2 regions of the Mycolicibacterium parafortuitum genome follow, and region 1 is predicted to be linked to the other one. Evidence: predicted binding sites of a transcription regulator. Region 1 holds the regulator's gene; the other holds the start of a gene.
What was found. The regulator HspR, encoded in region 1, represses chaperone genes until heat shock. The targets are predictions, from matches to a motif close to ANNTGAGTNNNNNNNACTCANNT.
Positions count from the first base shown of each region.

Region 2: lon (endopeptidase La) is a predicted target of HspR. The motif match lies at 5,613-5,635, and genes of this name have one in related genera.

Region 1 is NZ_AP022598.1:897,257-908,276, forward strand. Features, by position in the region: gene NTM_RS04205 (sodium:solute symporter family protein) at 1-1,082, shown strand, start outside; gene NTM_RS04210 (hypothetical protein) at 1,079-1,408, shown strand; gene NTM_RS04215 (LLM class flavin-dependent oxidoreductase) at 1,405-2,727, shown strand; gene NTM_RS04220 (LLM class flavin-dependent oxidoreductase) at 2,775-4,058, shown strand; gene NTM_RS04225 (VOC family protein) at 4,076-4,429, opposite strand; gene NTM_RS04230 (GAP family protein) at 4,549-5,226, shown strand; gene NTM_RS04235 (TetR/AcrR family transcriptional regulator) at 5,215-5,841, opposite strand; gene NTM_RS04240 (hypothetical protein) at 5,938-6,966, shown strand; gene NTM_RS04245 (FAD-binding oxidoreductase) at 6,983-8,149, shown strand; gene NTM_RS04250 (aldose 1-epimerase) at 8,174-9,076, shown strand; gene NTM_RS04255 (heat shock protein transcriptional repressor HspR) at 9,159-9,524, opposite strand; gene dnaJ (molecular chaperone DnaJ) at 9,524-10,708, opposite strand; gene grpE (nucleotide exchange factor GrpE) at 10,754-11,020, opposite strand, start outside.
Region 2 is NZ_AP022598.1:4,262,220-4,273,239, forward strand. Features, by position in the region: gene NTM_RS20270 (acetyl-CoA acetyltransferase) at 1-521, shown strand, start outside; gene NTM_RS20275 (malate dehydrogenase) at 522-1,517, opposite strand; gene NTM_RS20280 (hypothetical protein) at 1,532-2,110, opposite strand; gene NTM_RS20285 (endonuclease) at 2,151-2,783, opposite strand; gene NTM_RS20290 (TfoX/Sxy family protein) at 2,820-3,152, opposite strand; gene lon (endopeptidase La) at 3,254-5,584, opposite strand; gene NTM_RS20300 (SDR family oxidoreductase) at 5,714-6,466, shown strand; gene NTM_RS20305 (esterase family protein) at 6,619-7,623, opposite strand; gene NTM_RS20310 (mechanosensitive ion channel domain-containing protein) at 7,809-9,227, opposite strand; gene NTM_RS20315 (adenylate/guanylate cyclase domain-containing protein) at 9,224-11,020, opposite strand, start outside.

The DNA.
Region 1 (11,020 bases):
TCAACCTGTTCGGCGTGGTGCTGGTGATGGGCGTGATCTTCGGCATCAACCCGACCGTGGTGCTGATCGTCACGCTGGCCACCGTCACCGTGTACTCGTACTTCGGCGGCCTGTGGACCTCGGCGATCACCGCGACGTTCAACACGCTGCTGATCACCGTGCCCGCCGCGATCGTCGTGCTCTACGTGCTGCAGAAGGTCGGCGGCCCGGACCTGGTGTTCCAGAAGGTCGACGAGGCGGGGGCGAACACGCTCGACGCGTTCGACGGATCGGCGGCGGCCGCGTTCGGTATCTCCCTGGCGCTGGGCCTGCTCGCGTCGACGATGGCCGACCAGACGTTCTGGCAGAAGGCGTGGGCACTCAAGCCCGCGACGGCCGGACGCACCTTCGTGTGGGCGGGCATGTGGTTCTACCCGATCCCGATCGTGCTGGGTCTGCTCGGGCTCGTCGGCCTCGGATTCGGGGTCACGCTCGACGACCTCGGCGACGCCGGCCCCGGCGGCATCGGGCCGTACGTGATCAGCCACCTCGGGCTGCCGATCGTATTGATCGCGCTGTACGTGCTGATCATCCTCAACGCGTGCTACTCGTCGATCGACGGCGCGTTCTCGGCGCTGTCCTCGGTGGTCGCCGTCGACATCCTCAAGCGGGCCAAGCCCGACATCGCGCCGAAGTCGTTGTTCCGCTACACCAAGGCCTCGATCCTGGTGGCCGGTGTCATCGGCGGCATCGTCGTGAGCTCCGGCATCGACTACGTCGATCTGGTCAACACCGTGTACTTCCTCAAGGCCGCGCTGATCATCCCGTTGGGGCTGGCGATCTTCTGGAAGCGCATGACCTCGACGGCGTTCGTGGCCAGCCTGGTGCTGGCGATCGCCATCGGCTATCCCATCCGTGAGTTCGTCGGCGAACTCCCCGGAATCATCACCCTGGAGGCGATTTCACTCGTGGCTGCCGTCGGCATCAGCCTGTTGTCCAATCAGAAGTTCGACTACGACGCGCTCAAGCGCCGCGGTGAGGCCCTCACCTCGAACGACGTCCCGTCCGAAATCCCCTCGGCTGAACCGGATCCGGTCCGATGATCGCGTTCTGGATCGCCGTGGTGGTCGGCGGCATCGTCGGCGTGATCTACGTGACGCTCGGTGTGCAGGCGTTCTTCCGGGTGCGCCGTGATGTGCTGGCACTCGCGGAGTCCGGCGCCGCCGCCGAGATCGACACCGCCGGCCTCGAGCAGGAGAACAACCGGTCCTTCACCTGGAAGGCGCTCGCCGCCGTGGTGACCTCGACCGCGGTGATCGTGCTGCTGGGCGTCAGTCCCGTGTTCTGGTACATCCCAGCGGTTCTCGCGATCGGCTCGGCCGTCGCGGTGATCGCGGCATTCGTCATCGACCGGAAGGCAGCGGCATGAGCGCGAAGAAGAAGACGCATCTGCTCGGATTCGTCCAGCACGGCGTGATGAACCACGCGTCGACGATGTGGGCGCACCCCCGGGACAAGGTCGGCTACCACTGGTCGCGTCCCGAGTTCTGGCGGGATCTGGGCCGCACGATGGAACGCGGCCTGTTCGACGCGATGTTCATCGCCGACGAGCTGGCGCCGTACACGACGTACAAGGGCAGTTCCGATCCGGTGGTCAAGTATGCCGGACAGTGCCCGGTGCACGAACCGGCGGCGCTGGTGCCGATCATCGGCGCGTTCACCAAGCACCTCGGCATCGGGATCACGCTGTCGACATCCTTTGTGCCGCCGTACATGATGGCCCGGCACCTGTCGACGCTGGACCACCTGACCAACGGCCGGGTGGGCTGGAACATCGTGACCTCGTACTCCAAGAGCGAGTTCCAGGCGATGGGCAAGGACAACCTGACCCCGCGCGACAAGCGCTACGAGGTGGTCGAGGAGTACATGCAGCTGCTCTACCAGCTGTGGGATTCCTGGGATGACGACGCGATCGTCTACGACCGCGAGAACGGCGTGTTCGCCGACCCGGCCAAGGTGCGCGAGGTGGACTTCCAGGGCGAGTTCTTCAAATCCAAGGGCCGCCATTTCGTCGCGCCGTCGCCGCAGAAGCGGCCGGTGCTCTGGCAGGCCGGATCCTCGGAGCAGGGCCGCGATTTCGCCGCCAAGCACGCCGAGTCGGTGTTCGGCATCTTCCCGACGCCGAAGAGCATGCGGGCCTACGCCGACGACATCCGTTCGCGCGCCGACAACGCCGGCCGCGACCCGGAGTCGGTGAAGCTGATCTACGGTCTGCAGACGGTCATCGACCGCGACAAGGCACGGGCCAACGACCGCTACGCCGAGTTCGTCGAGAAGGTGCAGATCGAGAGCGCGCTCGGAATCCTATCCGGCCACACCGGTTTCGACTTCTCCACGCTCGGACTCGACGACAACGTCGTCGACGCAGACGTGCAGGGCATCCGCGGTCTGTTCGACGCGATCCTGGAGGCCAAGGACGGCGCGCCGGTCACGGTGCGCGAGGCCGCGCAGATCTACGGTGTGTCGATGGGCGCGCCGGTGGCGGTCGGCACTCCCGCCGATGTGGCCGACCAGATGGAACAGTATCTCGACGAGGGCGGCTGCAACGGCTTCATGATGCTGGCCACCGATACGCCGGGCTGCTTCAACGACATGACCGAGCTGCTGGTTCCGGAACTACAGCGGCGCGAACGATTCCGCACCCGCTACCCCGGGACCACGCTGCGCGAGAGCCTGCAGGAGTACTGATCGGCTTGTCGTCGAACACCAAGCGCAAAGCTCATTTCCTGGCCTTCATGCAGCACGGGGTGAGCAGTCACTCCGTGGGCATGTGGCGGCATCCGCTCGACAAGGTCGGCTGGGACTACGCATCCCCGCCGTACTGGGAGCACCTGGCCCGCACGCTGGAGCGTGGCCTGTTCGACGCGGTGTTCCTGGCCGACGAGCTGGCGCCGTACAACTCGTTCGAGGACAGCTCGGATGCCACCATCCGGTATGCGGTGCAGGCGCCGACCCACGAGCCCGCCGCGCTGACACCGATCATCACCGGTGCCACAACGCATCTCGGGGTCGGCCTGACACTGTCGACGGCATTCGAGCATCCGTACTCGATGGCCCGGCGACTGTCGACATTCGATCACCTCTCCGGCGGCCGGGTGGCCTGGAACATCGTCGGGTCGTACTCGCCGTCGGAATTCGCCGCGTACGGCCAGGAGATGCCGGACCGGTCGATCCGTTATGAACGCATCGCCGAGTACGTCGACCTGTGCTGCCAGCTGTGGGACTCGTGGCAACCGGACGCGGTGGTCGCCGACCGGGAGACCGGCATCTATGCCCACCCCGAGAAGATCCGCGAGGTCGTGTTCGAGGGTAAGCACTTCCGCTGCCGGGCAAGGCATTTCGTAGCCCCGTCGCCGCAGGGCCGACCGGTGCTGTGGCAGGCGGGCGCCAGTGAACCGGGCAGGCAGTTCGCAGCGGCGACCGCCGAGGCGATCTTCGCGATCCAGCCGACGGTGGCCTCGATGCGCGCGTACTCCGACGACATCCGCTCGCGGGTCGCCTCGGCCGGACGCGATCCGGAGTCGGTGAAGCTGTACTACGGCGCGCAGGTGATCGTCGGGGCGACCGAACGCGAGGCACAGGAGAAGGCCGACCATCTGCGGTCGCTCCTTCGGCCGGAGGCGTCGCTGGCGATGCTGTCGGGCCAACTGGGCGTGGACTTCTCCACGTTCGACCCGTCGGCTCCGCTCGACGAGATCCCGGTGCCGGGCATCCAGGGCGTCAAGGACGCGTTGGTCGCGACCGGCGCGGGCGAGAAGGTCACCGTTGCCGAGGCGGCCGACATCTACGCGTTCCGGTTCTCGATGCCGCAGGTGATCGGCACCCCGGAGGCGGTCGCCGACCAGTTGGAGAGGTTCCTCGACGACGGCGGCGCCGACGGTTTCATGCTGCTGGCCACCTATACGCCCGGGTGCTTCGAGGAGTTCGTCGACCTGGTGGTGCCCGAGTTGCAGCGGCGCGGCCGGTACCGGACCGGTTACCCGGGAACGACACTGCGGGAGAACATCCGGGCCGATTAGCCGGTCGCGCGGGGTCGTCAGTACTCGACCCGGAACCCACCGATGAGGCTGATGATGTTGCCGTCGGGATCCGGGAACCGGGACAGTCGCACGCCTCTGTTCGCCTCGACGATGTCGCCGGGCTCCACACCCCGGGCCCGCAGTTCGGCTAGGCGCTCCTCCAGATCGTGGACTGCGAGGTTACATTCGTCCGTCCCGGCTCTGTCCGGGTCGTGGAAGATCTGCACCCAGGCACCCGGCAATACCTGCCACTCGACCAGCGACGGCATCGGGTTGTTGTCCTCGGGTCTGCCGAACAGGTCGGCATACCAGCGCCTGCTCCTGGCGATGTCCGTGACGTGCACAACCGCGAGGACGTGGGTGATCGACATACGGTTCCCCTTTTCTCGTCATGGGTACCGACCGGGGAACCCCGCCGAACTCATCGGTACTGCGTGTCGCGCCGCTCCCCATTCGGCGCGCAGGGGACGCCGCTTGCTACGTTCTCGGGGTGTCGGGTACCTGGGGATCCATTCTGACCGAGCTCATCCCGCTCGGTCTCGTCATCGCGCTGTCGCCGCTGTCGATCATCCCCGCGGTGCTGGTGCTGAGCACGCCGAAGCCGCGACCGACCGGGTTGGCGTTCCTGGCCGGGTGGCTGCTGGGCATCGCCGCGTTGACCGCCGTGTTCCTGCAGCTGTCCAACCTCGTCGGCGGCGTCGGCACCCAGCCGCCGAGTTGGGCGTCCTGGTTGCGCATCGTCATCGGCGCGGCGCTGATCGTGTTCGGCGTCTACCGCTGGGCCAAGCGCGCGACCTCCGAACACATGCCGGGGTGGATGCGGCGGATCGGTTCCCTGACCCCGGGCAAGGCCGCGGTGACCGCGGCGGCGCTGACCGTGCTCAACCCGAAGGTCCTGTTCATCTGCGCCGCAGCGGGTTTGGCGATGGGCTCGTCAGGCATCGCCGCGCCTGAGGTGTGGCTGGCGGTGGTGTGGTTCGTGCTGGTGGCGGGCTCGACGGTGGCGGCGCCGATCCTGGCGTACGCCGTCACGGGTGAGCGTCTCGACCCGAAACTGAACCGGGTGCGCGCCTGGATGGAGCGCCAGCACGCGACGCTGATCGCGGTGATCCTGATCGTGATCGGTCTTCTGGTGCTGTACAAGGGTATTCACGCGCTACTGGGGTAACCCGAGTTCGTCGGCGTCGGCCGTCAGGTACCGCGTGACCGTCGGCGCGACCAGCGTCACCACCTGCTCGGTGGCCAGTTCCGACAGTGGCGGCACCTCGATCAGATAGCGCAGCATCGCCGTGCCCACCAGGCTGGAGGCCGCCAGCAGCGCGCGCAGCCTGGCCTGTTCGTCGCCGCCGAGCACACCCGAGACCGCGGTCAGCACGTAGTGCTGCATGAACTCCCGGAACGCGGTGTGGGCATGAGGGTTCGACGTCGCCGACGACAGCATCGCGCGCATCGTCGCGGCGCTGTCGGGCGCCTCCCAGATGCCCAGGTAGGTCCGCACCATCCGGGTGCCGATGTCGCCCTCGTCCCCGGTCAGTGCGGCCACCAGCACCTCGGGATCGAGGATCAGCCGCAGCGACTCCCGGAACAGTTCCTCCTTGGAACCGAACAGGTACAGCACCATCGACGCGTCGACGCCGGCGTCCTTGGCGATCGCGCGCAGGGTCGTCTTCTCGAATCCGTCCTGGCTGAAGCGGGCCTTCGCCGCGGCGAGCACGGCGTCGCGGGACACCGGATCGCCCTTGCGCCTCCCGCGACGGCGGGTCGTCTCGGCAGGTCGGGGCACCTGGCCACCCTAGCATTTCAACATCTATTGAATTAGACGCCGCCCGGGCTTACGCTCGGCAAATAGAATTCAACATCCAGTGAAAAGGGGGTCGCCATGTCGTCGACCGACACACCCACCGGCCGCGGGGTCTCCGTTCACCGGGTCTCCGTCCACGGCGCACCGGCCGCCGCGCGCGCGACGGGCATCGTCGTCGCCGTCACCACACTGCTCGCACTCGTCGCAATCGCGTTCGCGCTACCCGCGGTGAAGTCCGGCCCCCACGATGTGCCGATCGGCGCCGCCGGACCAGATGCCGCCGGCAGTCAGGTGGCCCAGACTCTCGACGAGAGGGCGCCGGGCGCATTCGCGGTGACGTTCTTCCCGGGCGAGGACGCGCTGCGCGATGCGATCAGGAGCCGGGATGTCTACGGCGGCTTTGTTTTTCCGAGCTCGCCCGGCGAGCAGCCCACCTTGCTGGTGGCCACCCAGGCTGGCCCGGTGGTCGCGCAGTTGCTGACCCAGATCGGCACGCAGCTGAGTCACCAGACCGGGATGCAATTGCAGACCGAGGACCTCGCGCCGCCGACGGCTCGCGATCCCCGCGGCGCCGGGCTGGCCGCATCCGCGCTGCCCATCACGCTGGCCGGCATCCTGCCCGCCATCGCGCTCGTCCTCGCGCTGCCCCGCGAGATATGGACCCGGCTGGCCGCGACGATGGTGTTCGCCGCCGTCGCAGGCGTCACGATCGCGGCGCTGCTGCGGTTCGTGCTCGGATCGATCGAGACCGGTTTGTGGGATGTGTCGGCCGCGCTGGCGCTGGGCATCGCGGCCGCGGCGCTGACCGTACTCGGTCTCGGCTCGCTGTTCGGCAGGATCGGGCTCGGCGTCGGGACGGCGCTGGCCCTGCTGGTCGGCAATCCGCTGTCCGGCCTCGCGAGCGCGCCGGAGATGCTGCCGTCGGGGTGGGGACAATTCGGCCAACTGATGCCGCAGGGCGCGACCGCGACGCTGCTGCGCTCGGCGGCCGCATTCGACGGCCGCGGCGCGACGACAGCGATCGCGGTGCTGGCCTGCTGGGTGCTGTTCGGCATCGGGCTGACCGTGGCCGCCGCTGTTCGGCAGGGCAAGGGCACAGCTTCCTGACCTAGGATCGTCCGGCGTGGGACTCGAAGACCGCGACTCGGTGCGCATCCTCAGGGACGCGTTCGATCCCGCGCTCGGGTCCGAGCAACTCGTCGGCGATTTCTACACGCGATGGTTCGCCGCCGACTTGTCCGCCCGCGACCTGTTCCCGCCGGACATGGCCACCCAGCGCCGGGTCTTCGCGCAGGCGATGTGCTGGTTGTGCGACGAGCTGATCGCCCAGCGCGCGGAGGAGCCCGTCGCGTTCCTCGCCCAGCTGGGCCGCGACCACCGCAAGTACGGCGTCACCCCGGCGCATTACGCGGCGTTCAAGGATGCGCTGGTGGCCACCGTGCGCGCCGCGCTGGCCGACCGGTGGGACGCCCGGCTGGCCGAGGCCGTCTCCGACGTGCTCACCCTGGCCGTGGAGGTGATGAACGGGGCGGCCGATGCCGAGTCCACTCCCCCGTTCTGCGACGGCACCGTCCTCGAGCACCTGCGGCCCACCCGTGACGTGGCGGTGGTGCGGCTGAAGATGGATCACCCGCTGAGTTACCACCCGGGGCAGTACCTGCCGGTGCAGGTGCCGCAGTGGCCGCGCCGGTGGCGATACCTGAGCCCGGCCATGCCGGCCGACCCGCAGGGCCATGTCGAGTTCCACGTGCGCTCGGTGCCGGGCGGCATGGTCAGCCACGCCATCGTCGGCGAGGCCCGGCCCGGGGACCGGTGGCGGCTGGCCAATCCGCACGGCGGCATGCACGTCGACCGTGACGGCGGCGACGTGCTGATGGTCGCGGGCAGCACCGGGCTCGCACCGCTGCGTGCGCTGATCATGGATCTGGCCCGGTACGCGGTGAACCCGCGCGTGCATCTGTTCTTCGGCGCGAAGTATCCGTGCGAGCTCTACGATCTGCGCACGCTGTGGGAGATCGCATCGATGAATCCGTGGCTGTCGGTGACTCCGGTGTCGGAGCTGAACTTCGATCCGCCGTGGGCCGGCGACTACCCCGACAACACCCCGCCGCGCGGGCTGCATGTACGCCAGACCGGCCTGTTGCCCGAGGTGGTGACACGCTACGGCAGCTGGGGTGATCGTCAGATCCTGCTGTGTGGACGCGCGGAGATGGTGCGAGCCACCAAGGCTGCGTTGATCGCCAAAGGCGCACCTGCGGAAAGGATCCAGCACGATCCGCTGGCCGACTGAGCCCCGCATGGCAGGATCGCTGTCATGGAGGAGTTCGAAACCGTCACGCTGCGTGATCCGTCGTCGGCGCTGACCGCGACCTATGTCCCGATCGCCGGCATGGTCGCGACCTCGCTGTCCGACGACGGGGTCGAACTGCTCGGTCAGCGCCGCGGCCTGCAGGCCTACGTGTCCAACCACAAGACCATGGGCATCCCGATCCTGTACCCGTGGGCCAACCGGCTGAGCAGCATGGGGTACGGCGTGGACGGCGCGGTCGTGACGCTGACCCCCGGCACCGGCGGGGTACGCACCGATCAGCACGGCGTGCCGATCCACGGCACGTTGGGCGGCTACCGGGACTGGACGGTGACCACGCTGCTGGAGTCGCAGCTGACGGCCGAACTGGATTTCGCGGCGCGGCCCGCGCTGCTGGCGACCTTCCCGTTCCCGCACCTGCTCACGCTGGACATCACGCTGCGTGACCGCACCCTGACGGTGACGACGACGGTGACCGCGACGACCGGCGCGCGAGTGCCGATGTGCTTCGGGTTCCACCCGTACCTGCAGCTCCCGGGTGTACCGCGGGCACAGTGGCAGATCGAGACCCCGGCGATGCGGTATCAGCCGGTGAACGCGTGGGGCATCCCGACCGGCCGCGTCGAGCAGCGCCCGGCCGCCACCGACGTGTTGGGCGACAGGTTCATCGACGACGGATTCGACGAGGTCCCCGAGGGCTCGGTGTTCGCGTTGTCCGGCGGCGGACGCCGCATCGAGGTCCATTTCGACCAGGGCTACACCGCCGCACAGGTCTACGCACCCGGCGACGACGATGTCGTGTGCTTCGAGCCGATGGCCGCCGCGACCGATGCGCTGCGCCGGGGCGGCTACCGCGAGGTGCAGCCCGGCGAGTCGGCGGTCGCACAGTTCCGGATCAAGGTCTCCTAGCCGACAAGACCGCCGGAATTGCATTCCAGCAGAGGAACTTCGAGAAGACTCCTGCCGGAACGCAATTTCGGCGGTGAGCGGTCTAGCGCTGCTGATTACGCGGCTGCCACACCACCAGCGCGGTGCTCTTGGGCCGCGGCTGGGACCGCAATCGCTCGACCTCGTCGCTGAGCTCGCGCACCCGCGCCTGCAGCGCCTCGACCTGGTTGGTCAGCTCGATGATGCGTTTGATCCCGGCGAGGTTGACGCCCTCGTCCTGCGACAACCGCTGCACCTCGCGCAGCAGGTCCACATCGCGCTGCGAATAACGCCGTCCACCACCGGAACTGCGCTGCGGGGTGACCAGGCCGAGCCGGTCATAGGTGCGCAGGGTCTGCGCATGCATACCGGCCAGCTCGGCGGCCACCGAGATCAGATATGTGCGCGCTTCTTCCTTCCGGGCGGCCATCAGACATTCCCCGCCCATCCCGCCCGGGGGTCGAACCCACTAGCGCGCTCGGCCTTGGCGTACGCCTCCAGCGCCTCGGCGGCATCACCTTCGAGATTCGGCGGCACCGCCACCTTCACCGTCACCAGCAGATCGCCGTGTCCGCCACCGCGTTTCGGAACGCCGCGGCCACGCACCCGCAGGATCCGGCCGTCGGAGGTGCCCTTCGGCACCCGGACCCCGACCTTGCCTTCCAGGGTCGGGACCGAAAGCGTTGTCCCCAATGCCAATTCGTGGAAACTGACGGGCACACTCACCGTGAGATCGTCCCCGTTGCGGCCGAACACCTTGTCCGGCCGGACGTGGACGGTCACATACAGGTCACCCGACGGCGCGCCACGCAGCCCGGCCTCACCCTGACCGGCGAGCCGGATACGCTGTCCGTCCTCGACACCCGGTGGGATCCGCACATTGATGGTGCGGGTACGCGTGGTGACCCCGGTGCCCTTGCACTCCTCGCACGGGTTCTCGATGATCGAGCCGCTGCCCCGGCATTCGGTGCACGGCTCAGAGAACCCGAACGCACCCTGGTTCCGGCTGATCACACCGGCGCCGTTGCAGTTCGGGCACACCTTCGGGCTGGTGCCGGGCCGCGCACCACTGCCATGGCAGTTCGTGCACGGCGCCGGGCTGGTCAGCCGAAGCGGCATCGCGACACCCTTGGTGGCCTCCAGGAAGCTCAGCTCCGTCTCGGTCTCGAGATCGTTGCCGCGCCGCGGCCTGGTCGGGCGCGGCTGCTGTGCGCCGCGGCCGAACAGTCCGCCGAAGAGGTCACCGATGTTCGCGCCGCCGGCCTGACCGGCGGCGTCGAACAGATCGTTGAGGTTGAACTCCTGGGCGCCGTCTCCACCGAACCCACCGAAACCGCCACCGCCGCCGCTGAAACGCCCGCGACCGAAGCCACCGCCTGCGAACAGGCGGCGCGTCTCGTCGTACTCCTTGCGCTTGGCGGCGTCGGTGAGCACCTCCTTGGCCTCGGAGGCGGCCTTGTAGCGCTCCTCGGCCTCGGCGTTGCCCGGGTTCCGGTCAGGGTGGTTGTCGGCGAGGATCTTGCGGGCGGCCCGCTTGATCTCCTTCTCGTCGGCATCAGAGGCGACGCCGAGCACCTTGTAGAAGTCCTTCTCAACCCACTCACGCTGGGCCATACCGCGTCACCTCCTTACCTTTTCTCATCTAGATTCCGTCAATTCTCATGATTCTGCGGGCTCTTGCTGCCCGCCGTCGGCATTACCGTCCCCGGACGCGCCGGGCACGGTGTCGACGACACCGACCATCGCGTGCCGGACGACCTGCTCGCCGACCCGGTAACCGCGCCGCATCACGGTGCCGACCACGGGGTGCGTTCCGTCGCCCTCGTGCTGCACGGCCTCGTGCAGCGCCGGGTCGAACTCGTCGCCCTCCTCGCCGAAGCTCGAAAGGCCCAGCCCCTCAAGCGCACCGGCGAGTTTGTCGGCAAC
Region 2 (11,020 bases), 3.4 Mb from region 1:
CATCGGCCGTGCAGGTCGCGGCCAGGGAACTTGGTCTACCCGTCGGCGACGCGGACCGGCCGCTGACCGTGACCGGCGGGCTGACCTTCGCGGGCGGGCCGTGGAACAACTACGTGACCCATTCGATCGCGACGATGGCCGAGCAGCTGGTCGCCCAGCCCGGCAAGCGTGGCTTCATCACCGCCAACGGCGGCTACCTGACCAAGCACAGTTTCGGCGTGTACGGCACCGAGCCCCCGGCCCACGAGTTCCGTTGGGAAGACGTGCAATCCGAGGTCGATGCAGAACCCACCCGGGCCGAGCTGGTGGACTGGAGCGGCGACGGCAGGGTGGAGACGTGGACGACGCCGTTCGACCGCGACGGCAAACCCGAGAAGGCGTTCCTGGCGGTGCGCACCCCCGACGACGCCCGCGTCCTCGCGGTGATCACCGACCCGGCCCAGGCGCAGACCACGGTGACCGACGACATCGCCGGGGCGACCGTGCGCGTGAACGCCGACGGCACCGCGTCGCTGGCGTAGCTAGAGCAGCCCGAGCGCGACCACGGCGTCGCGCTCGGCGCGCAGCTCGTCGACGGAGGCGTCGACGCGCGCCCGCGAGAACGGATTGATGTCCAGCCCGTCGACGATCTGCCAGCGCCCGTCGACCGAGCGACACGGGAACGAGCACACCAGCCCCTCATCGACGCCGTAGACGCCGGGGGAGGGCAACGCCACTGAGGTCCAGTCACCGGCGGGGGTGCCGTGCACCCAGTCGTCGATGTGGTCGATGGCGCCGTTGGCTGCCGACGCCGCCGAGCTGGCTCCGCGTGCTTCGATGATCGCGGTTCCGCGGCGGGCCACCGTGGGGATGAAATCGTCGGTGAGCCAACGGGTGTCGGCTGCGTAGTCCGCGCCGGCGCGACCGCCCACGGTCGAGTGGAAGATGTCGGGATACTGGGTCGGCGAGTGGTTGCCCCAGATCGTCATCCTGGTGATCTCGGTGACCGGCACCTTCGCGTGCCGGGCCATCGCCGCCACGGCACGGTTGTGGTCGAGTCGGGTCAGCGCGGTGAACCGTTCGGCGGGAATGTCAGGCGCGTGGGCGGCGGCCACGAGGGCGTTGGTGTTCGCCGGGTTTCCGACCACGAGCACCCGGACGTCGGGCGCCGCGCCCGCGTTGAGCGCGCGGCCGGCCGCCGCGAAGATCTGTGCGTTGGCACCGAGTAGGTCGGCACGTTCCATGCCTTTGGTGCGCGGCTTCGCGCCGATCAGCAGCGCCACCTCGACACCGTCTAAGGCCCGGACCGGATCGTCGTAGATCTCGGTACCCGCCAGCAGCGGGAAGGCGCCGTCGTCGAGTTCCATCACCACACCCTCGGCGGCGCGCACCGCGTCGGGAAGCTCCAGCAGGCGCAACATGACCGGGGTGTCACGGCCGAGCATGGCTCCGGCGGCGATGCGGAACAGCGCCGCGTATCCGATGTGGCCGGCGGCGCCGGTGACGACGACGGTGACTGGCGGCTGGTCGGTCGGCATGGTGTCGACCCTACTCAGGGGGCGTCGGCGGGCACATCGGTGTAGACGGGCGCGTAGCTGTCGGCGGAGAACGTGAAGCCCTTGCCGCTGGACTCGGACAGGCACGAGATCCCGCTCGCCTCTTGGATATTGCAGCGGAAGCCGGCGGCCGCGAGGATCCGGTTGAACGGCAGTACGCGCGCGGGTCCGGGCTCCAGCGCGAAGCCCGGCGGCGCGGGTGCGGCGAACCGCGGGCCGGCGGCACGGTCGAGGGCGATCGCGGTCGGCGCGGTCGGCTCACCGTCGGGCCCCGGCACCTCGTCGGGCGCCCCGTCGATCCCGAGGGACGACGGACGCGCGTTCTGGCACCCGGCGCGGACCCGTGGCACGATCGCGCACTCCCACCGTCCGCTCGGCGAGGTGAAGTAGTAGCCGGTCTGCCCGTCGACGTCGGCGGCGAAGTCGAACGCGTTGGCCAGGTGGGCGTTGGTGGCGCGGGTGGTGGCCGGCGCAGCGGTCGCGGTGTTCGTCGCCGGCGGCGCCGCGTCCTCGGTGTTGACTACGGTCGGTCCGGCACACCCCGCGCCGAGCACGGCTGTCCCGGCGAGTGCCATGCGGATCACGTATCGCATAGCCCATTGGACCATCCGCCGGTTACGTCGCGATCGTGTCTCGCAGCTCGTCGTCGAGTGACACCCGGACCAAAGCGGCCGCGAGCCGGGCACATTCACCCCGGCCGAGACTGGCCAGCTCGTCGGGGTCGCCCGGCAGGCCCAGGTCTTTCGCCGCGGCGGTGGCCCGAGTGTCGAAGTACGGCCGCACCCAGGTCCAGACGTCCTGCACCTCGCGCAGGAAGATGGAGGCGCCGGTGTCGCCGATGCCGGTGAACTCCTTCAGCAGCCGTTTGGCCGCGTCGCGGTCCTGCTCGCAGCGGGCGGCCAGCTCGCGCAGATCGCCGTGGTAGTCGTCGCGGACCGCGGACGCGATATCGACCAGCCGGGTCGCCGAGCTTTCGTCGTAACGGGCGTATCCGGCGCGGCCGAACGCGTCGATCATGGTCCGGCGGTCCGCGTCGAGCACCGCGGCGGGGGTGCGCAGCTTCTGGCCGAACAGCTCTCTGGCCGCCCGGGTCGCGACGGTCGCGTCGATCGGCTTGCTGGCCAGCATGCACAGCACCAGCAGTTCGAACAGCGGCATCGGTGTGTCCGCGAGCGTGATACCGGCTTCCTCGGCGTAGGTGGTGCCCGCCTCCTCGAGCAGCCTGCGTGTCGTGTCGTCGTGGCTCATGCCGGACGGCTACCCGGTGCGGCGGTATCGAATCCGCTACTTGGCGGGCAGGCTCTTGGCGCGGTCGACGCCGCGGGCCACCCACGCCGACAGCTGCCGGGTCGTCGCGACCCCGTCGGCGTGCACGCGCAACCAGCCGCGCATCTCGCGTCCTGACATCACCATCGGCTCGACGTGGCGGCGGGACACCAGCGCGTCGGTCTGTTCGGGTGGGACCCGGATCATCAGACCCCCCTGTGAACTGACCACGACCGCCATGTTGCCGTCGATCAGGAAGGCCAGCCCGCCGAACATCTTCTTCTCGTCGACTCCGCGTTCGGACGCGATCAGTTCGCGGACACGGTCGGCGAGGCCGGTGTCGTAGGCCATGGGGTGACGCTAACCGACACCGCGAAAGCGCGTGTCTGTACGGTGACACGCGGTCATCTGCGTACAAACACGCGCTTTCGTCAGCAGCTTCCCGAGCGGCCTTACGCGGCGACCTGCTCCGCCTGGCCGGCAGGCACCAGCGCCTGCGCGACGATGTCGGCGACGTCGGTCATCGGCCGCACGTCGAGTGCCTCCAGCACGTCGGCGGGCACGTCGTCGAGATCCGCCTCGTTGCGCTGAGGGATGAACACGCATCCCAACCCGGCGCGCTGGGCGGCGAGCAGCTTCTGCTTCACCCCGCCGATCGGCAGCACCCGGCCGTTGAGCGTGACCTCACCGGTCATCCCGACGTCGGCGCGCACCTGGCGCCCGGTGGCCATCGAGACCAGCGCGGTCACCATCGTCACGCCTGCCGACGGCCCGTCTTTGGGCACCGCACCGGCGGGGACGTGGATGTGGATGCGACGGTCCAGGGCCTTCGGGTCGACGCCGAGTTTGGCCGCGTGGGAGCGGACGTAGGACAGCGCGATCTGCGCGGACTCCTTCATCACGTCGCCCAGTTGGCCGGTCAGCTGCAGTCCCGGCTCTCCATCGGTCGCGCCGGCCTCGATGTAGAGGACGTCACCACCCATACCGGTCACCGCCAGACCCGTGGCGACCCCGGGCACCGCGGTGCGCTCGGCCGACTCCGGGGTGAAGCGCGGACGCCCCAGGTACGCGACGAGATCGGCCTCGTCGATGACGATCGGTCCAGACCCGGCGGCGAGCTTCGTCGTCGCCTTGCGCATCGCCTTGGCCAGCAGCCGTTCGAACTGCCGCACCCCGGGCTCGCGGGTGTAGTCCGCGGCGATCTTGCGCAGCGCCGCGTCGGTGACGGTGACCTCGTCGTCGGTCAGCGCCGCACGATCGCGCTGGCGCGGCAGCAGGAAGTCGCGGGCGATCGCCAGCTTGTCGTCGGCGGTGTAACCGTCGAGCTCGACCAGCTCCATCCGGTCCAGCAGTGCCGTCGGGATGTTCTCGATGACGTTGGCCGTCGCGAGGAACACCACGTCGGACAGGTCCAGGTCCAGATCCAGGTAGTGGTCGCGGAACGTGTGGTTCTGCGCCGGATCCAGCACCTCCAGCAGCGCGGCCGCCGGGTCACCGCGGTAGTCGGAGCCGACCTTGTCGATCTCGTCTAGCAGCACAACGGGATTCATCGATCCCGCCTCGCCGATGGCCCGCACGATGCGGCCAGGCAGTGCGCCGACGTACGTGCGCCGGTGCCCCCGGATCTCCGCCTCGTCGCGCACGCCGCCGAGGGCGACGCGGACGAACTTGCGGCCAAGTGCGCGCGCGACGGACTCGCCGAGCGAGGTCTTGCCGACCCCGGGCGGGCCGGCGAGCACCATGACCGCGCCGGAACCGCGACCGCCGACGACGGACATGCCGCGCTGGGTGCGACGGGCACGCACGGCGAGGTACTCGACGATGCGGTCCTTGACGTCCTCGAGGCCGTGATGGTCGGCGTCGAGGATCTCCCGGGCGGACTTCAGATCCGTCGAATCCTCGGTGGTCACGTTCCACGGCAGGTCCAGCACGGTGTCGAGCCAGGTGCGGATCCAGCCGCCCTCCGGGCTCTGCTCACTGGACCGCTCCAGCTTGCCGACTTCACGCAGGGCCGCCTCGCGCACCTTCTCGGGCAGATCGGCGGCCTCGACGCGGGCCCGGTAGTCGTCGGTCGACTCGTCACCGTTCTCGTCGAGCTCACCGAGCTCCTTGCGGATCGCCGCGAGTTGCTGGCGCAGCAGGAATTCCTTCTGCTGCTTCTCCATGCCGGTTCGGACGTCCTCGGCGATCTTGTCGTTGACCTCGGTCTCGGCCAGATGGTCACCGGTCCAGCCGATGAGCAGCCGCAGCCGCTCGTCGACGTTCTCGGTCTCCAGCAGCTGACGCTTCTGCACGTCGCTGAGGTAGGACGCGTAGCCGGCGGTGTCGGCCAGCGCGGAAGGGTCGGTGATCTTGTTGACCACGTCGACGATCTGCCATGCCTCGCGGCGCTGCAGCATCGCCAGCAACAGCTTCTTGTATTCGGCGGCAAGCGTTTTGGTCTCGTCGGTGGTCGCGGGTTCGGCGACTTCCTCGACGAGCACCCACAGCGCGGTGCCGGGGCCGCTGGCGCCGGATCCGATGTGGGCGCGTTTCTCGCCGCGCACCACCGCGACCGCACCGCCGCCGGGCAGACGCCCGACCTGCACGACCGATGCCAGCACACCGTAGGTGGGGTAGCGGTCGTCGAGGCGCGGCGCGATCAGCAGCTTGCCGGACTCACTGGCCTGCGCGGCGTCGACCGCGGCGCGGGCGGCGTCATCCAGTTCGATCGGGACGACCATCCCGGGCAGAACGATCGGTTCGGCGACGAAGTGCACGGGGACTTGCAAAGCTTCAGGCATCAATCCTCCTGGGGTACGTTCAACCCAAAGTTGAACCTGCTCGACTCAACCTTGTGGCGCTCACCTTTTGTTCCCCGGGCATTTCGCCCGCAGCGGAATAGCGGGCGGCGGGCAATGGTCGTAGCCCGTATGACCGAGCACGAGGACGGCATCACCGGAAAGGTCGTCGCGATCACCGGCGCGAGCAGCGGGATCGGGGCGGCGACGGCCCGCCGGCTGGCGGCGCGCGGCGCGCGGCTCGTGCTCGGAGCGCGCCGGGTGGATCGGCTGGATGCGCTCGCCGACGAGTTGCGCGCGGCCGGGGCGCAGGTCGTCGTCACCGCGACCGACGTCACCCGGGCCGCGGACCTGGACGCGCTCGTCGCCGCCGCCGTCGCCGAGTACGGGCGCCTCGACGTCCTGGTCGGCAATGCCGGGATCGCGGCGACCGGCCCGATCGCCGACGGCGACGTCGCGGACTGGATGGCGATGGTCGACGTCAACCTGCGTGGCGTTCTGCACGGGTTCGCCTCGGCGACACCGGTTTTCCGGCGTCAGGGGCGCGGCCATTTCGTGACCACGGTGTCGACGTCGGGGCTGAAGATCGTGCCGGGCCAGGGGGTGTACGCCGCGACGAAGAACGCGGTCCGCACGGTGATGGAGGCGCTGCGGCAGGAGTCGACCGACGGCGTCATCCGCACGACGTCGATCTCTCCGGGTTTTGTGAACACCGAGCTCGACGCGTCTGTCACCGATCCCGAATTGCGCAGGCGGGTCCGGGCCGACATGGACGCGTTCGGCCTGGACCCGGACGCGGTGGCCCGCGCCGTCGCGTTCGTCATCGAGCAGCCCGACGGCGTGGAGATCGGCGATCTGACGATCCGCCCGACCGTCCAGGGCTGAGTTTTCGCCGAACTGGGATTCCTGGTCGTGATTTCGGGTCAAACCACAACCGGGAACCTCAGTTCGGCGAAACCGGGGGGGTGCCCGCCCGCACACAGCAGAGAGCCTGCCGCTCGGGGGAAACGGCAGGCTCTCTGGGTGTGGGGTGGGTGCTAGGCCGTGGCCTGAGCCCCCAGAACCCGCTGGATGTCCGGTTTCATCTGCTGCAGCTGCTGTCCCCAGTAGCCCCAGCTGTGGGTGCCCGCCGGCGGGAAGTTGAACACGCCGTTGGTGCCACCGGCCGCGATGTAGTTGTCGCGGAACGCGATGTTGGTGCGCAGCGTGAACCCTTCGAGGAACTGCGCGGCCATCAGGTTCTGGCCCGGGGTTCCGGTGTCCAGGTCAGACGGGGTGCCGGTGCCGCAGTACACCCAGATGCGGGTGTTGTTGGCGACCAGCTGGTTGATGTTGACCATCGGGTCGTTGCGCTTCCACGCCGGATCCGAGGACGGACCCCACATGCTCTCGGCGTTGAAGCCGCCCGCGTCGTTCATCGCCAGCCCGATCAGCATCGGCCACCAGCCCTCGGACGGGTTCAGGAAGCCCGACAGCGAGCCCGCGTAGATGAACTGCTGCGGATGGTGGATCGCGTAGGTCAGTGCGGCGCTACCGGCCATCGACAGACCCACGACCGCATTGCCGGTCCGGGACACGCCGCGGTTGGCCTCCAGCCATGCGGGCAGCTCCTGGGTCAGGAACGTCTCCCACTTGTAGGTGTAGTTCTGCCCGTTGCCGCGTGAGGGCTGGTACCAGTCGCTGTAGAAGCTCGACTGGCCGCCGACGGGCATGATCGTCGACAGACCGGACTGGTAGAACCACTCGAACGCCGGGGTGTTGATGTCCCAGCCGTTGTAGTCCTCCTGCGCCCGCAAACCGTCGAGCAGGTAGACCGCGTTCGGCCCGCCGCCCTGGAACTGGATACGGATGTCGCGGTTCATCGACGGGGAGAAGATGTCCAAATATTCGACGGGAAGGCCGGGTCGGGAGAACGCCCCCGCCGTCGCCGAGTTGCCGGCAACGCCGATCAACCCGGGCAGTGCAACGGCGGCCAGCGCGGCAATCGCCACTCGGCGCATCGTGGCCCGTGCGGAACCCCGCCACTTCTCTGTGAACCTCATAACGGCAACCAACCCACCTTTCTCGTCAAGTCTCGCGCATGCGTGCAATGTGCCGTCGCTGTGCAATGCCCATGAAACACGTTGGGGCTGCGTGGTTACCGCCGCGACACGGCGCTCGGACATCGCGGTTGGCTAACGAAAAGGACTCAGGCCGGATTCGCCGGACATGCGGCGCCGGAGTGCCTTCAGTCGTCGACGGCCGCCATCAGGCGGCGCTCGCTCGCGCGCCGCTCGGCGATCACAGCGCCGAGCACCTGCAACAGAATGGGCTTTCGCCGGACCAGACGCTCGATCTCGTCGCGCGCGATCTCCAGCACGGTGAGCTCTCCGACCGCGTGGGCGGTGGCCAGCACCGGCTCGCGGGTGAGCGCGGTCTGTCCCAGGAAGTCGCCCCGCTCGAGGGTGCGGGCTGGGATCACCGCTCCGTCGCGGTCGGTCACCGTGAGGCTGACCCGCCCCGAGACGACGAACCTCATGCCGAACGGGACCTGCCCGGGCCGCTGCAGAAGTTCCCCGTCGCCATAGCGCACCAATCGCATCACCGCCGCGATGTCGTGCTGTTCCGCCTCGGTGAGCCGCAGCGTCGAGGCCACCGCGCGCATCGCCGAGGTGACCCGTTCCGGTGTGCCGAAGTCGTCGGCGACACCGTCCAGGCGCAAGCCTTCGCGCCGCGCCGCGTACCAGACCCAGCGCCGGAACGTGCTCCGCACCGCCTCGTCCAGGGCGGGGGTGTACAGCGGGATCGACGTCTCGTACTCGGCGCCGCCGAGATAGAGCGTGGTGATCCGGCCGTCGGTACGAACGTCCGGCAGCATCGCGGCGACGGCCGAGAGCATTGCGCACACGTCGTCCGGCGGGTCGCCGGCGTCGAAGTTCGTCACGAGCGTGAGCCGGTGCTCACCCGGCGGGCGGCTGTAGTTGGTGAACGACGCACCGGCGAGTTCGGCATTCGGCATCACCAGAAGGTTGCCGCCGGTGTCGATATGGGTTGCGCGCCAATTGACCTCGACCACTTGCCCGTACGCGGCCGGCCGGCCCGCCGCGGTCGGCACGGTGATCCAGTCGCCGAGCCGGAACGGTTGCTCGAACAGCAGCAGCAGACCCGAGATGATCTGGCCGACCGAGTTCTGAAGTGCCAGGCCGAGAACGATCGAGGTGACGCCCAGCGCGGCGAACAGGCCGCCCACGTTGGCGCCCCAGATGTTGGCCATGATCACGGTGACGCCGACCGCGATCACCGCGAACCGCGCGACGTCGAGGAAGATCGACGGCATTCGCCTGCGCCAGCTGTCTTCCGGCGCCCCTTGGATCAGCGTGGCGTTGAAACCCGACAGCATCAACACCAGCAGGACGATCCCGAAGAGGGTGGCGACCACGCGCACCGAGGTGGCCTCGTCGGAGATCTCCATGGCCTGCACCAGGAGCAGCAGCAGGGCGCCCAGCGGCAGGATGTAGTTGCGCAGCAGTATCACCGGGCGGGCCAGCGCACTGCCGCGTCGTCGCAGCGCGTTGTGCACCTCGGTGAGCAGGACCAGGAGCACCGGGAAGCCGACGGCGACCACGATGGCCCAGACCAACCACGTCGAGTTCAGCACGCTAATCACTGTGGGTGCCCCCGCAGCCGCCAGACCGGTTCGGTTCCGTGCTCGCCGGCCGACTCACCGGCAGCGACGAACTCCAGCGTGTCGTGCATGACGTCGTACACCCGGGCGGTGACATAGATTCCGGCCTGCGGGTTACCTCGCTGCACCCGGAAGGCCAGGTCGACCGTCGCGCCCCACACGTCGTAGGTCAGGGTGGAGCGCCCGACCAGTCCGCTCGACACCGCGCCGTTGTCGATCCCCGCTCGGAGCCGCAGGTCGTACCCGGATTCGGCGGCGTAGCGGTCGACGATGCGGTCCATCTCGATCGCGAAGTCGACGGTGCGCCGAACGTTGTCCAATCGGGGGGTGTTCAGCCCGCAGGCTGCGACATACGCGTCGTGCAGGGTGCGCACGTGTTCGACACCGAGGCTCTCGGCGGCGGCGTCGAACTGCCGGGTCAGGCTGTTGATGACGACCAGCAGCTCCTCGGAGGTCAGCCGGTGCGACAGGTCGTCGAGGCCCAGCACGTCGGCGAACAGCACGGTGACGTTGTTGTGGTCCTGGGCGATGGTTTCCTCTCCGTCGAGGTAGCGCCGCATCACCGGCTCGGGCATCAGGGACAGCATCAGCCGTTCGTTCTCGGCGCGCTGTTCCTCGAGTAACTTCTCCTTGATCGCCAGGTTCTGGCTCATGTCGTTGAATGTCGTTGTCAGATCACCGAATTCGTCGCGCGACCATACCGGGATGTTGACCTCGTAGTCGCCGGCGCCGATCTGCTGGGCGCCGGCCTGCAACCGTCGTATCGGGCGCACGAAAAGCCGGGCCAGCAGCATCGCCGCCAGGCACACCGCGAAGATGATGAGCACCGTCGACAAGACCAGTGTTCGGGTGAACTGGGACACCGGGGCGAAGGCCTCGTCGGTGTCGATCTTGGCGACGATCACCCAGTGCAGGCCCGGTAGATCCACGGGTGAGTAGGACTGCAGCGCCTGGTGGCCCAGATAGTCGTCCTCGATGAGCGCCCCGGTGTTGCCGCGTTGTGCCTCTTCGACGGACTCGGTGTTCACCGGTTGCACCAAGGTGGTGCCACGACGATCGATGGACTCCTCGGCGATCTCGGGCGGGGTGCCGCCGTCGACGACATCGGAGACGAACGCCTCCCGGTTCTCACGAAACAGTCGCGAGTCCGAGCGCATCAGGTCGTCGGGCCCGACCAGAATCGTCTCGCCGGTCTTACCCATCCCGGTGTCGCGCCACTGGCCCTTGGCCGTCATCAGGTCGTTGATCCGCGATATCGGGAACTGGACCGCCATCACGCCGGCGATCTGGTCCTGCGATCCGACGGGGGACAGGAACCACGCGGTCGGTTCTTCCGCGGGCAGATACCAGCCGAAGTCGGTGACACCGACGTAGTCGATCGAGTTGGACGCCAGCGCCTTCTCGTAGGCCTCGGTGAGTTGGCCTTCGCGGTAGGGCCCGGTGAGGATGTTGGTACCCAGGTCGGGTCCCTTGTACGCCGAGTAGACGACGTTGCCGTCGGTGTCGAGCAGCAGTAGGTCTTCGAATTCGAAACGGTGCACGATTTCGCGGAAGAACTCGTTGAAGCGGGCATTGGCCGCCGACCACCTGCTGCCGTCGCGCGCATCGTCGAACTCGATCGCCCGCTCCCAGTTCTCGAACGGGGCCGAGTACAGCGCCTGCAGGTACCGCTGCGGGTTCGATTTGGGCAGCAGGGCCCGGACGTCGACGCGGTTGCCGCCGTCGTCGAGCGTCATGTCCGCGAACATGCGGTCGTAATACCGGCGCAGCGACGC